Regions from separate parts of the Companilactobacillus sp. y65-5 genome, predicted to be linked through region 1. Evidence: predicted binding sites of a transcription regulator. Region 1 holds the regulator's gene; the other holds the start of a gene.
What was found. The regulator Rex, encoded in region 1, represses fermentation and respiration genes when NADH is low (regulators of the CRP and FNR family bind a similar motif). The targets are predictions, from matches to a motif close to TTGTGAANTANTTCACAA.

Region 1 (7,445 bases):
GTTGAACGATTTGTTGTAATAGTGGCAAGATATCTTGAATATTTGAAATCTTCTTATCTGTCAACAATAAGTATGGATTGTCTAAGTCTGCTTCCATCTTGTCGTTATCAGTAACCATGTATTGTGAAATATATCCACGATCGAATTGCATACCTTCAACAACATCAAGTGTTGTATCAATACCCTTTGATTCTTCGATAGTAATAACACCATCATTACCAACTTTTTCCATAGCGTCAGCGATCAATTTACCAGTTTCTTCACTAGTTGATGAAACTGAGGCTACTTGAGCGATATCTGACTTACCAGCAACCTTGTGTGAAATCTTATGTAATTCATCTACAGCAGCTGCAGTAGCCTTTTCGATACCTGTTCTGATACCAACTGGGTTAGCACCAGCAGTAACGTTCTTCATACCTTCTTTGATGATTGCTTGAGCCAAGACAGTAGCAGTAGTAGTACCATCACCAGCGATATCATTTGTCTTTGAAGCAACTTCAGAAACAAGTTTTGCTCCCATATTTTCGAAATGATCTTCTAGCTCAATACTCTTAGCAATAGTAACACCATCATTTGTGATCTCCGGTGAACCATAACTCTTTTCAAGAACAACGTTTCTACCTTTAGGTCCGATAGTTGTCTTAACTGTGTCAGCTAGTTTATTAACACCATCTAGCATTCTTGAACGTGCATCTTCTGAAAACTTAATTTCTTTTGCCATACTTTTACACTCCAATAAATTTTGTTTTTTTAACTTCTCATTTAGTTTCTATTATTTTTCAACAATTGCCATAACGTCTTTTTCGTGTAAGATTAAATAATCAGTGTCATCAAACTTAACATTTGAGCCAGCATACTTATCAAAAAGTACTTTGTCGCCAACCTTGATGTGCATTGGTAATGTCTTTCCATCTTCTGTTATTGAGCCTTCACCCACAGCAACAACCTCAGCTGTTTGTGGCTTTTCTTTAGCGTTGTTTGCAAGAACAATGCCACCTACTGTCTTCTCTTCTTCTTTATCGACTGTTACAATAACTCTGTCTCCAAGTGGTTTTAACAATTTGAATGCCTCCGATGATTAATATTTATTTTAAATTTAGCACTCCATGTTCTGTTGTGCTAATCACATGTTTTATATTAACATTTTATTGTGAACATGCAAGTATTTACCTTTAGAAAAAACGGGAGAAATTATGAAATATTCAACAAATCAATTTTTAACACTCGCCACATACGTAGTCCTGCTCTTTATTGGATCGTTCTTGTCACTAATCAAGCTAACCGGTTCAGCCTATTTTATTATTTTGACTTTGGCAGCAATTTTGGCTACGGGAACTATGATTTTTTTAACTCAAAAAAGTTCTCCAAACGAACTAGAAGAACCTACCGACTTGAATCACAAGTTACAGTGGATCATCGTCGGTACGGTCGGAGCCTTGATCATCCAATTAGGCATTGGCTTCGTTGATCAGCAGCTCTTCCATGCATCGACAGATTCAGCTAATACGCTACAAATGCTGACGCTGATTCACGCCTATCCATATTACTTAGCCTACGTCCTCATCTGTGCACCGATCATGGAGGAAATAATTTTTAGACGTGTCTTTTTCTCCAACCTGATCAAGCCGACTAATATTTATTGGGCAGCATTGATCTCTGCGCTCTTCTTCGCCTTCATGCATCAAGATACTAGATTCTTAGTCTACGTCGCCATGGGATTATGGTTCTCGTTTATTTATTACAAGTCAAAAAATATTTACGTTAGTGCCGGGAGTCATCTTGTGATGAATACCTTAGTAGTTATGATCAGCATGAGATAAAAAAATAGTGAAAACCTCATTAAAGAGATTTTCACTATTTTTTTTACATTCCGCGCTTATATTCAGAAACGTATTTTTGCCGCTTATCGTCATCGAATTCATTTTCACTCTTAGCGATAATAATCGTAGCGAGTGAATTACCAACAACGTTAACTGCGGTACGTCCCATATCGACTAGACGGTCGATACCAGCGATAAATGTTAATCCTTGCATAGGAACACCGATCGTCGATACAGTGGCCAAGAGAACGACAAATGAAGCTCCTGGAACACCTGCCATACCTTTTGAAGTTAGCATCAAGACAACTATCAACGTGATCTGTTGACCGATCGATAAGTTGATATGATATGCCTGTGCCAAGAACAAGGCTGCCAACGACTGATAAATAGCTGAACCATCAAGGTTGAACGTATAGCCAGTAGGGATAACAAATGAAACGATACCCTTACTTGCTCCATATTTTTGCATCTTATCCATCATCTTAGGTAGAGCGGCCTCAGAACTGGCAGTGGTGAATGCTAGCACAAATTCGTTCTCGATGATTCTAAATAATTCAAAGAAATCTACATGGAATAGTCTACCGACAAAATACATGATGACGAAAACGAAGAATGCCATAGTTGCATAAGCAATAATGATAAACAATGCTAACGGCTTCAGAGAATCGAATCCCATCTCAGCGACTGTTACACCGATTAACGCACAGACACCGATCGGAGCCGTACGCATGACCCAATTCGTTACTTTAAACATTACATTAGCGACAGCATTCAGTAAGTCAGTGATTATTTTACCTTCCTTACCGAGTGATGCCGTTCCTAAACCGAATAAAACTGAGAAGAAGATGACTGGTAACATGTCACCTTTACCCATTGCCGCAAAAATATTAGTTGGGATGATACTCATCAAGACTGACCAGATACCTGAGTGCTTTGCGGCGGTGGCAGAGGCAGTATACTGTGAAATGCTTGAACCCTTCAATTCATGGATGTTGATATAAGATCCCGGATGCGTGATATTAGCAACGACAATACCAATAATAATAGCCAAAGTAGTCATAACTTCAAAGTACACCAAAGTCTTCAAACCGATACGGCCTAATTTTCTGATATCACCCATATTGGCGATACCAACCGTCAAACATGAAATAACAATAGGCAAGACGATCATTTGGATCAGCGAGATGAACATCGTTCCGATGTTTTGCATGACTGTTATAGCGCCCTTGTTGTGATAGAAAATCTGTCCTAGAACTATACCTAGAATTAGACCGATAATGATTTGCCAGCCTAGACTAAGCCGAAAAAACTTTTGCTTTTGCAATTTAATGCCCCCTTAAAACGTCGGTTTTTATTATAGCAGACTTTTGTAAATTTAATCATATTAAAATAATATTAATAATTTTCGATAAATTAATTTAAATATAAATATAATCACATCAGAAAAACCACCAACTAAATAAAATTATATTTATTTTAGACAATAAAAGCACCTCGCTATTTACGAATAAGGTAAATAGCGAGGTGCTCTGTATTTTATTAATCTTCACCAGATTCTGAAGCGATAATATCTAGATCTCCGCTGATATTCCATGAATCAACTGTCGCAGGTACGATCAAATGATCGCCCTTCTTCAAGTCGTAGTCAGTGCCATCAACAGAGATTTGACCTGCTCCATTGAGAACTGAAACCAACGTATACTTACCAATGTCATGTTGCAATGTCACTGGTTCTTTTATTTCCCAACGGTAAACTGAGAAGTAGGGTGATATTGGTGGCTTAACGAAAGTAGTAAATTTATTTTCACCATCTGTTTTGCTTTGAATATCTAGTTTTGGATCTTCATTAGGTACTGTGATAGTATCCTCTGACTGTTTGATATGTAATTCACGTTTCTTGCCTGTGCTCTTTTCTACACGATCATAGTCGTACAAACGATAAGTCGTATCGGAGCTTTGTTGTGTCTCAAGTACCATGATGCCTTTATTTAAGGCATGGACAGTCCCGCTCGGTACATAGTAGAATTCACCCGGCTTAACAGGAACTTTTCTCAATAAGTGATCCCAGTCGCCTGACTCGATCATTTGGTCTAGTTCTTCTCTGGTTTTTGCATGATGTCCATAGACTAAATATGAATTAGGTTCAGCGTCGATGATATACCAGCACTCAGTCTTACCTAATTCGTGTTCATGTTTCCAAGCATATTCATTGTCTGGGTGCACTTGAACAGAAAGACTAGCGTTGGCATCTAGGATTTTTGTGAGCAAAGGAAAAACTCTTCCCTTGGGATTGCCAAATAATTCTGAATGACTGTTCCACAAATCCTCCACAGATTGACCTGCAAATTCACCGTTCTTCACTTCAGAGCGACCATGAGGATGGCCGGAGATGGCCCAACACTCACCAATATCACCATCAGGGATGTCATAGCCGAATTGAGTTTCTAAACGACGTCCGCCCCAAATCTTATTATGAAAAACCGGTTTTAAAAATAATGGTTCACTCATGCAAATACCCTCCAATTTTGTATTGCCTCTATTGATCCTCGCTCTGTTCTTCCTCTAGTGACTTATCACGATCTAAGAAGAAAATCAGCGTTTGCAATTCGTTCGCTAAATCAACATAGTGAACACGAATCGAGTTAGGAACATTAATGATCACAGGTGTGAAGTTAAGAATTCCCTTAACTCCTGCCTCTGTCAATAAATCAGCTGTTGTTTGTGCTGCATTAGATGATACAGTTAGAATGCAGACGTCGATTTGTTGCAAGTTGAGCTGTTCCTTCAATTCATTGACATGATAAACAGGCACACCGCTCTTAACAGTGCCGACGATTGATTCATCAATATCAAAAGCTGCGGCAATTCTCACATTATTAGTACGAGAAAAGTTATAATTTAATAAGGCATTACCCAAATTACCAACGCCGACTAAGGCAACGTTGGTTCTCTTATCTTGATTCAAGAGTTTTTTGAAGAAAGCTACTAGTTCATTAACATCGTAGCCGTAGCCTCTCTTACCGAGTGCACCTAGATATGAAAAGTCACGTCTAATAGTTGCACTGTCAATTTTTACACCTTCAGATAGTTCACCTGAAGAGATTTTTTTGGTACCTTCATCCTTTAGGAATTGGAAGTATCGATAATAAATTGGTAAACGCTTAATAGTTGCGTTTGGTACTGTTGTTTTTGTCATATTTATCCCACCGTTATGTGCGTAGTTTCACTAACTATAATAGTAATTAATATTAACAAAAAACGCAACAGCTTACGGCTAGAAAAGGCAGAAAATTCTAATTAATGATAAAATTGTGAATATACAAAGGAGTTTATTAACTTGATTTTATTACAAGCCCAAAGCATAACCAAAAATTTCGGAACGAAAAAACTTTTTTCTAACGTAAGTTTTGAAGTTCAAGATAACAGTAGAATCGGACTCGTTGGTCGTAATGGTGTTGGTAAATCAACACTATTGAAGATTATTTCCGATCAAGAAAATTATAACAGTGGCAACATTGCCCTAAAAAAAGACACAAATATTGGTTACCTAGCTCAAGATTCAGGATTGAATAGTGACAATAAAATTTTTGATGAGATGGAACAAGTATTTGAATATCTCAAAAAGCAAGAAAAACAAATGCACGAGCTAGAAACTAGATTAGCCGATAACTCGGTCAGTGATTATGACCAGATCTTAAAACAATATGATCAACTCCAAAATACTTTTAGACAAGAGAATGGATACGGATACCAATCCGAAATCAGAAGTGTTCTCAAAGGTTTTGGCTTTGAGGAAGAAGTCTGGCAAGAAAAAATATCTACGCTATCTGGTGGAGAACGTTCACGACTAGCAATGGCAAAGATGTTGCTAGAACATCATGATATATTGCTACTTGATGAACCAACTAACCACTTGGATATTGATACTGTGGAGTGGTTAGAAGGATATCTGAAGAACTATCGTGGAGCCTTAGTCATCATCTCCCATGATCAGTATTTCTTGGACAAAGTCGTGACAGAGATTGTTGAGATCAATCATCATTCCTCAATCCACTACTCTGGTAACTATACTTTTTATTTGAAAGAAAAGAAAAAGAACCAAGAAGTAGAATGGAAACATTATGAAGAACAACAAGCTGAGATCAAAAAGACTGAGGAATATATCCAGAAAAATATTGTCCGTGCTTCAACCACCAAGATGGCCCAAAGTCGCCGTAAGAAGTTGGAAAAAATGGAAATTATGGATCGCCCCGGTTCTGATCAAGGTTCGGTTCACTTCTCATTTCAGATCGACAAGGAAAGTGGTAATGATGTCCTATTGATCAAGGACGCCGCCATCGGATATGAAAAAGATCAAGTTATGTCTGAACCAATAAATTTGGATGTCAAAAAAGGTGAACGGGTTGGTATCATCGGACCTAACGGTATCGGTAAGTCTACCTTGCTCAAAACCATTCTCGGTCAGATACCGATATTAAAGGGAACTTATCAGTTTGGCGCCAATGTTCAAATCGGATATTACGATCAGAACTTAAATAATCTCGATCCACAAAAAGATGTCTTGCATGAAATCTGGGATCACTATCCCCTATTGGATGAGCAAGTAATCCGCAATACTTTAGGTTCTTTCTTATTCAGTGGTGATGACGTTTTGAAACCCGTTGCCGGATTATCTGGGGGAGAAAAGGCCCGATTGACTTTGACCAAATTATCAATGGAACACGACAACTTTCTAGTAATGGACGAACCGACTAACCACTTGGATATCGACAGTAAGGAAGTCTTGGAAGACGCTCTGAGTACTTTTGCCGGAACAGTCTTATTCGTATCACATGACCGTTACCTATTGAATACACTTGCCGATAGAGTAATCGATATCGGCTCCAGTGGAAGTACGACTTATCTCGGTGATTATGACTACTATCTCGAGAAGACTACTGAGAAGCAAGAAGCAACTGATGAGGTCAAAGAAAGTAATACTGTCAGTGAAAAGAAGGTTAAGTATCAACAATCCAAGGAACAACAAAAACAAGAACGTAAGTTAAAACGTCAAGTTGAAGAATTGGAAAATCAAATTTCTGAGTTAGATAAGCGTAATGAACAGATTCAATTGGAAATGGCTAAAGAAGAGAACTTGTCATCGTATACTAAACTAGCCGACTTTCAAAAAGAACTCGAAGAAAATAAGTCACAACAAAGTAGTTTAGAGGATGACTGGACTGAATTATCGATGGAACTTGAGGACATGCAATAGTATTTTAATTGCTATGTCATAATATTTTTGATACTCTGAAATTTCTAAATAAAAAAATTGTGAGAAAAATATGCAGAACAAACGACAAGAGAATTTTTTCATCCGGTTGTTTAAGGGTGTCATAATTGCCCTTGGGTTTATTTTACCCGGTGTCTCTGGAGGAGTCTTGGCAGCCATACTTGGTATTTATGAACGATTACTACATTTTATGGCACATATTAGAGAGAATTTTAAGGTTGATTTTTTATATTTTCTACCAGTTGGTATTGGTGGAATCATTGGAATCGGCTTATTGTCTAAGCCCTTAGAGTTTTTATTGGAACATTATCAGGTGATCGTACTATGGGGATTCGCTGGCGCAATCATCGGTA
Region 2 (7,445 bases), on a different contig from region 1:
ATGCCGTGTTCTAATCCGTAGCGAATCGTCTTTACTTCTTCGTCAAACTTGTCAGCTTTTTCACCGATACGCCAGGTGCCCATACCAATAATTGATGTAGGTTGTTCATTAAATTTTATTCGTCGCATATTTTTTCTCCTAATTTTTAATGATTTCTTTTGTAGATCAGTTCTTGGAAGAATAAGTAGTTCACATACAGTTTAAAGGTTTCATCTAGGTTGTGTAAATCTAAAACGAACAATTCTGAGATTTTATTTAGTCGATAATTTGTAGTATTGCGATGAATATGTAATTGGACTGAAGTTTGCGTGACACTACAATTGGATTTGAAGTAACACGCCAGCGTATCGATCAATTCACGACCGCTGTCAGTTTGATAGAGATTGTTGAATTTATTGATCAAATGTTTTGAGGATAGGTCAGTCGCTAGGATGCGATCGATAAAACTTATTTGTGAATAAAAATGTGTATCGGATAAATTAAATATTTTGGAAATATGAATCGTACTCTGTGCTTCTTTGATAGATATACCTAAGAGTGTGGTCTTAGTGCCCACACCGATAGTGATACGTTTGCTGTGGGATTTATTGAGATAGTGTTCCATCGCGGAATCAGATGCGGTGATGATTACGGTGCTGTGCGGTGATAAGGCTAAGGTGTAGTCACCGCTATTGACGTTGAGTTTTGTCATGTCGTTTGTTTCGACGACGATGGCGTAGCGCTTCAAGTTGATGTCGATTTGTAATAGTTTGGCTTCGATTTCTAATTCACTCTGATCATCTAGATCATCTGTGACTTCGATCCACTGATAGAGAAATCTATTAAGGCGATTCTTGTGTTGTGCTTCCACTTGATTGTTATAACTCTGCGTGATCAATAATTCGGTCGAGATTTTTAAGAGTGAGGCGAGCGGTGTAACTTTTTCAGGGTCACCAGTTATCCCGACAACACCGATGATTTGATTTTGGAATTGGACGGGAATATTGACGCCCGGTTGTCCATGTGTCCCGTATGACTGAATCATCGGTAAAGTTTCGCCGTTAGCGATGGCATCGACGGCACCAACATGCAACGTCTGGATACGGGATTTATCACCGCTGGCAATGATGTAGCCGTGCTCATTCATCATATTGATATTGTAGGGGATACTGTCCATCATTTTATCAACGATCGATTGAGCGAGGATCGGGTCAAGTTTCATTTTGATGCCTCCATTTTGTGAAAAAAGCACAATCTAGGTTTATGACAACCGTTTTGTTAAATATTTCATAAATACGTTTACTTGTGCTTTTGATTATTTTTCATGATAAATAAAAATAATAATCCTATTATACCAATAACGGAATCCGTTTTCATATTTAAACGACAAAAAACTTTGTGCAAATGCACATTGAACAAAAATTATCGAAAAGATATTATATTCTTCGTAAATTGAATTGTTAATATTTTAACAAGAATGTGTTTGAGGAGGAGATCAGATGATCGCATGGTGGGCAGCCTTAATTGGTTTAGCTTTAGCAATTATTTTAATTTTATTCAAAGTCAATCCTGTCTATTCGTTGATGATGGGAAGTATTGTCGGATGTTTATTGGGAGGAATGGGATTAGCCAAGACTACTACTATCATTGTTGATGGAAGTTCCGGAGTTATGGGGACGATTGTCAGAGTTATTGCTGCTGGTGTTTTAGCGGGCGTAATGATGGAATCTGGTGCCGCTAATGTCATTGCTACTAACATCGTCAGTCACTTCAGTGATAGATTGACAATCTTGGCACTAGCTCTATCAACGATGGTATTGACTGGCGTAGGTATTTTTATCCCAGTCGCCGTCTTGATCGTTGCACCGATCGCGTTAGAGGTCGGTCAAAAAATGCATTATAGCAAGCTATCATTACTAGTTGCTTTATCTGGTGGTGGAAAGGCGGGAAATATTATTTCGCCTAATCCTAATACGATCGCTGCCGCTAAGGGTTTCAATGTTGAATTATCTCAAGTCATGATTGCAGACTTCATCCCTGCAGTCGTTGGTTTACTAGTTGCCGTGATTTTGGCAATGTTGATCAAGAATAAAGGAACTTTTGTACCTGAAGATCAAAAATTCACTAAAAAAGAAGTTAAAGACTTGCCAAGTTTTGGTGCCGCAATAACTACACCACTAGTTGCCGTAGTCTTATTGTTGATAACTCCAGTCGGGGACGTGTTAGGTATCAAAGCCCTATCGAGTATCAATATCGATGCAATGTATATTCTACCGATCGCTGGTTTAGTAGGAACACTAGCTATGGGACAACAACGTAAGTTTCTAACCTACATGAAGAACGGACTAGCTCGAATGACAGATGTTGTTATGATCTTGATCGGTGCCGGTGCTATCGCTGGATTGATTTCAGCTTCAGATCTACCACAACAGATTGTTTCGTTAGTTAAGATGTCAGGTGTCTCAGGTTCATTCTTAGCACCAATCGCTGGTATCTTGATGGCAGCCGCTACTGGTTCGACATCGACAGGTGTGATCTTAGCTTCTAATTCCTTCAGTAAGTCGATCATGGCGCTCGGTATCACAGGTACTGGTGCAGCCGCAATGGTCCACACTGGAGCCACAGTTATCGATCAACTACCACATGGTAATTACTTCCACGTAACTGCCGAAGCAGTTCATATGAACTTCAAAGAGAGAATGAGTGTCGTTTTCTGGGAGATGTTAGTCGGATTATCAATGACGATCGTTGCCACATTAATGTACGGTGGATTGTTCTAAAAAAAGGAGAGATGAAAGATGAAATTTGTACTAGCCCCAGATTCATTTAAAAATTCTTTAACTGCCAAACAAGTGGCACAAGCAATGCAAACAGGACTTGAAAGAGTCTATCCAGATGCTGAATATGTCAGAGTACCGATGGCAGATGGCGGTGAAGGGACGGTTCAATCACTAGTAGATGCTAAGAATGGTAAAATCCTGACAGAGCAAGTCATCAATCCCTTGGGTGCTCCAACAGAAGCACATTATGGAGTGATTGACGACGGTGAAGTTGCCGTGATTGAAATGGCTGAAGCATCAGGGATTCAATTTATCAACGACTTCACGAAGAATCCCTATATCACGACGACTTATGGGACCGGTCAATTGATGAAGGCAGCAATCGAACGTGGTGCCAGAACTATCATCATCGGTATCGGAGGTTCAGCGACCAATGATGGTGGCGCAGGGATGGCACAGGCTCTAGGGGCACATTTACTGGATGAACAAGGTGAAGAACTCAAGTATGGTGGAGCTGTACTGGAAAAACTAGCTAAGATCGATGTCAGTGAGATGATGCCAGAATTGAATGATGTCAAAATAGTTGTCGCATCTGATGTAACTAATCCCTTAACTGGTAAAGATGGAGCTTCGTATGTCTTCGGACCACAAAAAGGTGCGAGTGCTGAAATGGTCGAATTCTTAGATCAGGCACTGTCACATTACGCTGACGTGATCAAGCGTGACTTAGGCAAGGACTTAGAACAAACACCTGGTGCTGGAGCTGCTGGCGGTTTGGGTGCGGGATTATTAGCCTTCACAAATGCCAAACTTCAATCAGGTGTCGACATCGTGGTCGATTACACTGGCTTGCAAGAACAAGTAAGAGATGCTGATGTAGTCCTAACAGGTGAGGGTCAGATAGACTTCCAGACTAAGTTTGGAAAGACCCCTATCGGTGTCAGCCAAGCTACTAAGAGCGTTAATCCAGATGCAACAGTCATTGGGGTCGCTGGGAGTGTCGGTGATAGGATTTCAGAACTATACCCGCTCGGTATTGATGCGATTTTTACTTGTGTACCCGGTGTAGAGAGCTTGGATAAGGCGATTACTGATTCACAAAAAAATATCGAACAAGTATCTGAAAATATTGGACGCTTGATAAAAAGTCGTATGAAAGCATAGAAAAAGCTGAGATAAATTTTATCTCAGTTTTTTTGAATACATCTTTTTACGTAAGTGATCTCTCGGCAGTACGACTGTTGAAGTCGATTCGTTTGATTCTTGATCTACGACGAATGAAGAACAAGATACTCATGCCAGTGAAGGCGGCAGTGATACCTAAGAGAGTTATCATTTCAGAGACAGCGGAGTTGCCGATCATGAGTGTCTCTCTTAATCCTGCAACGCTGTATGACATTGGTAGCCAGGGGTGGATGGCATTGAAGAAGCCATTGGAGAGTTGGATCGGATAAGTTCCAGCTGATCCACCTAATTGTAATACCAATAGGATCATACTCAAGAACGCTCCAACTTTACCTAGGACTAAGTTCAACCAACCGATTATCGACATAAATACTAGAGCAGTGCAGAAGATCATTCCTAGAGTGGCGAAGGGATGGATCGGTGCGAGACCATCGATCATAGTCAATAATCCAAATACGATCACGGCTTCAAACACCGCAAAGACTAATTGAACAGAAGCTTTACTGATCCACCAGCTAACACCACTGCGTGGGTATTTTCTAGGCGAATAAGTATCGAACATCATATTGAATGCTAAAGCTCCAACGAACAAGGAGACTGACAGCATGTAAGGTGCCATACCAGTTCCGTTATTAGGAGCGTCATCATGATCGGTATGTTTGGTAGTTGCTGGTTTAGCGATTTGATTATACGTCAGTTGACTTGGATTAACTCGGGCCTTCTTAGCTCCCTTAGCTAATTGTGTAGCTAAGGTCTTGTTACCTGAAGTCGCAGTAGTCAAGCCTGAGCCTAATTGAGCTGATCCAGACGCTAATTTGTTGGCACCGGTTGAAATCTGATCGGCGCCACTGCCTAGTTGGTTTGCACCAGAGGTCAAGCTGTCATTGTTGCTAGTCAGCTTATTGAAACCAGAGCTTAATTGATCAGCACCACTACTGAGTTGTGAGATGCCACTTTGCAATGTTGGCATTTGCGAGTCCAAGGAATTGATACCACTGCTCAAGGACTCGGAACCCGACATGAGACTATTGCTGTTGTTAGCGAGTTGATTGCTCCCAGAAGCCACTTGATCAGCTCCAGAGGCTAGCGTTGATGTGCTATCGTTCAATTGAGTAATACCACTGTTGAGCTGATTCATGCCTGAATCCACTGTGACTAGACTAGTCGTCAATTGTTTAGAGCCGTCGGTGAGTTGTCCGATGGCGGTAGTTAGACCGGATTGGGACATGGCGGTTAATGACGATTGGATAGTTCCTAGACCATCAACAGCGGCACTTTGTGAGGTCGCCAAATTATTCAGATCACTACTCAAGTCTGACGCAGCTTGGGTGATGTCACTATTGGAATCATTATCATCCACGGCAGCGAGGATGGCAGATTTTTGTGCGGCGGTCAGCCCTTGCTTATCCGCCACATCGGACAATTTATTTTTTAAACCACTTTGATTATTCTCGATACTTTTTTGAAGTGTATCGAGATCCTTACCAAGTGTATCGGATTGGCCCTTGTCGGCTAGGGCGCTTTGTAAGTCTGAGACTGACGAACTCAATTTGCTTAAATCATCCTGGCTTTCTAGTGCACCGTCATTTACTTTTTGTAATTGAGTTGATAGTTGAGCACTAGCAGCAGAGACTTGGTCCATGCCCGTAGTCAGTGCCGCTGAACTCTGATGTAATTTACCAACACCATTTTTTAGAGAATCCGAACCAGAACTAAGTGATTTTGTGGCGGAATTGAGATTGTTAACGCCAGCAGTGTAAGTCTGGATTCCTGAATTCAAGCTAGAAGAGCCATTCGCTAATTTACCAACGCCATTGACTAAGACAGACGATTTGCTAGATAGTTGATTTACACCGCTGGTCAGAGTTTGACTGCCGCTCTCTAACTGATCAACACCCTCAATATAGTTATTTAACCCTTGACTGAGTGTGTTCGTGCCATCGGAAAAAGTCAGAGAACTGGCGGCTAATTGATTCAATCCGGTCGTGATCGTTTGATTAGCTGTGGATAACTTTTTGTCGCCAGAAACCACTTTTGCACTACCATCGGAGGCAGTCTTCATGCCGTTACCGAGTTTTTCGATACTTTCAAACATCGTTTTGGAGTAGTTCTTGGTGATCTGCTGTGAGACATTTTGAGCGACTTGTTTGGCAGCAGTGGCGGTCATCTTAGAGGCGGTATAATTATGGCCAGCACTGGTCTCGTATTTTAAGACCATTTTTTGTGGATGCGGCGCCATCAAAGTAGTGGCGTCTTTGGAGAAGTTTTTCGGGATGGTTATGACCATATAGTATTTACCCTTCTTCAAACCATTACGGGCAGTCTTATCCGATTGCAAAATCTGGAAGTCCATGGCAGACGAATGTTTGAGGTTTTTTGTTAAATTGTTGCCGACTGCTAAATCCTTACCTTGATACTTGACGCTCTCATCTTCATTCACCACGGCAACCGGAATTTTATTCAATTCCTGATACGGGTTCCACATCGACTTCAAAAATGTCACTGAATAAATCGAAGGGATGAACATAATAACGATCAAGACTATCAACATGAATTTATGTTTTAAAATATATTTCCATTCAGCTTTTATCATAATTCCACCCAGTTTTAAAAAAAGTATTATACTGTGAGCAAAGTTAATACTCACTTGTGTAGAAAGAATAACTTCTTAGGGAATTGATTGCTACACCAAATTATTCACATATGAGTATTAATCCACACGACAGATAAAAATGGGGTATAACGTTATGAGTACAGATCGTAGAGTTGAAAAAACCATCTCAGCATTGAGAGACGCCTTTCGTGAAATGGCTAGAGATATGAGCTATCGTGATATTACGATTCAAGCCTTGACTGAAAAAGCCAATGTGAACCGCAAGACATTTTATCTACACTATGATTCTTTGGACGACTTTGCTTATACTTTTGCGGATGAATTGGCAGAACAACTGATCAAAACGATGGTCGTTAGACCGATCAACAAGACCTTGTCACATCCGGGAGAGACGTTTGATCGGGTGTTTGATCTTTTCGAGCAATCCCGTGATTTCTATACTTTTATGATCACATCAGATGAGTATAGTTTCTTATCACGCCGAGTTGAGTCCAAGATTTCAGAGAGTTTTGCCGTAGCTATCAGCGAATCGTATCGGATCAGTAAGACCGATGCTTTTATCAGCTCGAGTTTTATGATTCGAAATACATTGATGCTGTTTAGACTGCGGAATAATAACGAAGTCAAGTTCACTCGAGAGGAATTCAAGAATCGTTTGATTCGCTTAAATGGGTCAGGAATGACGACTTTTTTGGATAATAGTCTCTGAAATATATAAATAAACAATTACAAAATATTAAAAAAGCGCTATCATTAATTCTGAAAGAAGCTCTAACGCAAATTTTTTTGACCCGAAAGGAGGGCAATATATTATGCAACTCGCACAAGGCCAGCAGTTAAGCCAAAAGCAATTACAAAAATTATCATTAACACAAGGAATGCGTCAG

Region 2: AC27FM_RS06570 (GntP family permease) is a predicted target of Rex. The motif match lies at 1,437-1,454, and genes of this name have one in related genera.

What each region holds. Positions count from the first base shown of each region.
Region 1 covers NZ_BAAJOA010000009.1:88,585-96,029, reverse strand. Annotated here, with positions in the region: gene groL (chaperonin GroEL) at 1-721, opposite strand, end outside; gene groES (co-chaperone GroES) at 773-1,060, opposite strand; gene AC27FM_RS12320 (CPBP family intramembrane glutamic endopeptidase) at 1,194-1,820, shown strand; gene AC27FM_RS12315 (cation:dicarboxylate symporter family transporter) at 1,864-3,144, opposite strand; gene manA (mannose-6-phosphate isomerase, class I) at 3,360-4,328, opposite strand; gene AC27FM_RS12305 (redox-sensing transcriptional repressor Rex) at 4,357-5,016, opposite strand; gene AC27FM_RS12300 (ABC-F family ATP-binding cassette domain-containing protein) at 5,158-7,074, shown strand; gene AC27FM_RS12295 (DUF368 domain-containing protein) at 7,145-7,445, shown strand, end outside.
Region 2 covers NZ_BAAJOA010000003.1:13,902-21,346, reverse strand. Annotated here, with positions in the region: gene AC27FM_RS06580 (aldo/keto reductase) at 1-128, opposite strand, end outside; gene AC27FM_RS06575 (CdaR family transcriptional regulator) at 146-1,201, opposite strand; gene AC27FM_RS06570 (GntP family permease) at 1,479-2,759, shown strand; gene AC27FM_RS06565 (glycerate kinase family protein) at 2,778-3,923, shown strand; gene AC27FM_RS06560 (YhgE/Pip family protein) at 3,970-6,537, opposite strand; gene AC27FM_RS06555 (TetR/AcrR family transcriptional regulator) at 6,692-7,267, shown strand; gene rpoN (RNA polymerase factor sigma-54) at 7,371-7,445, shown strand, end outside.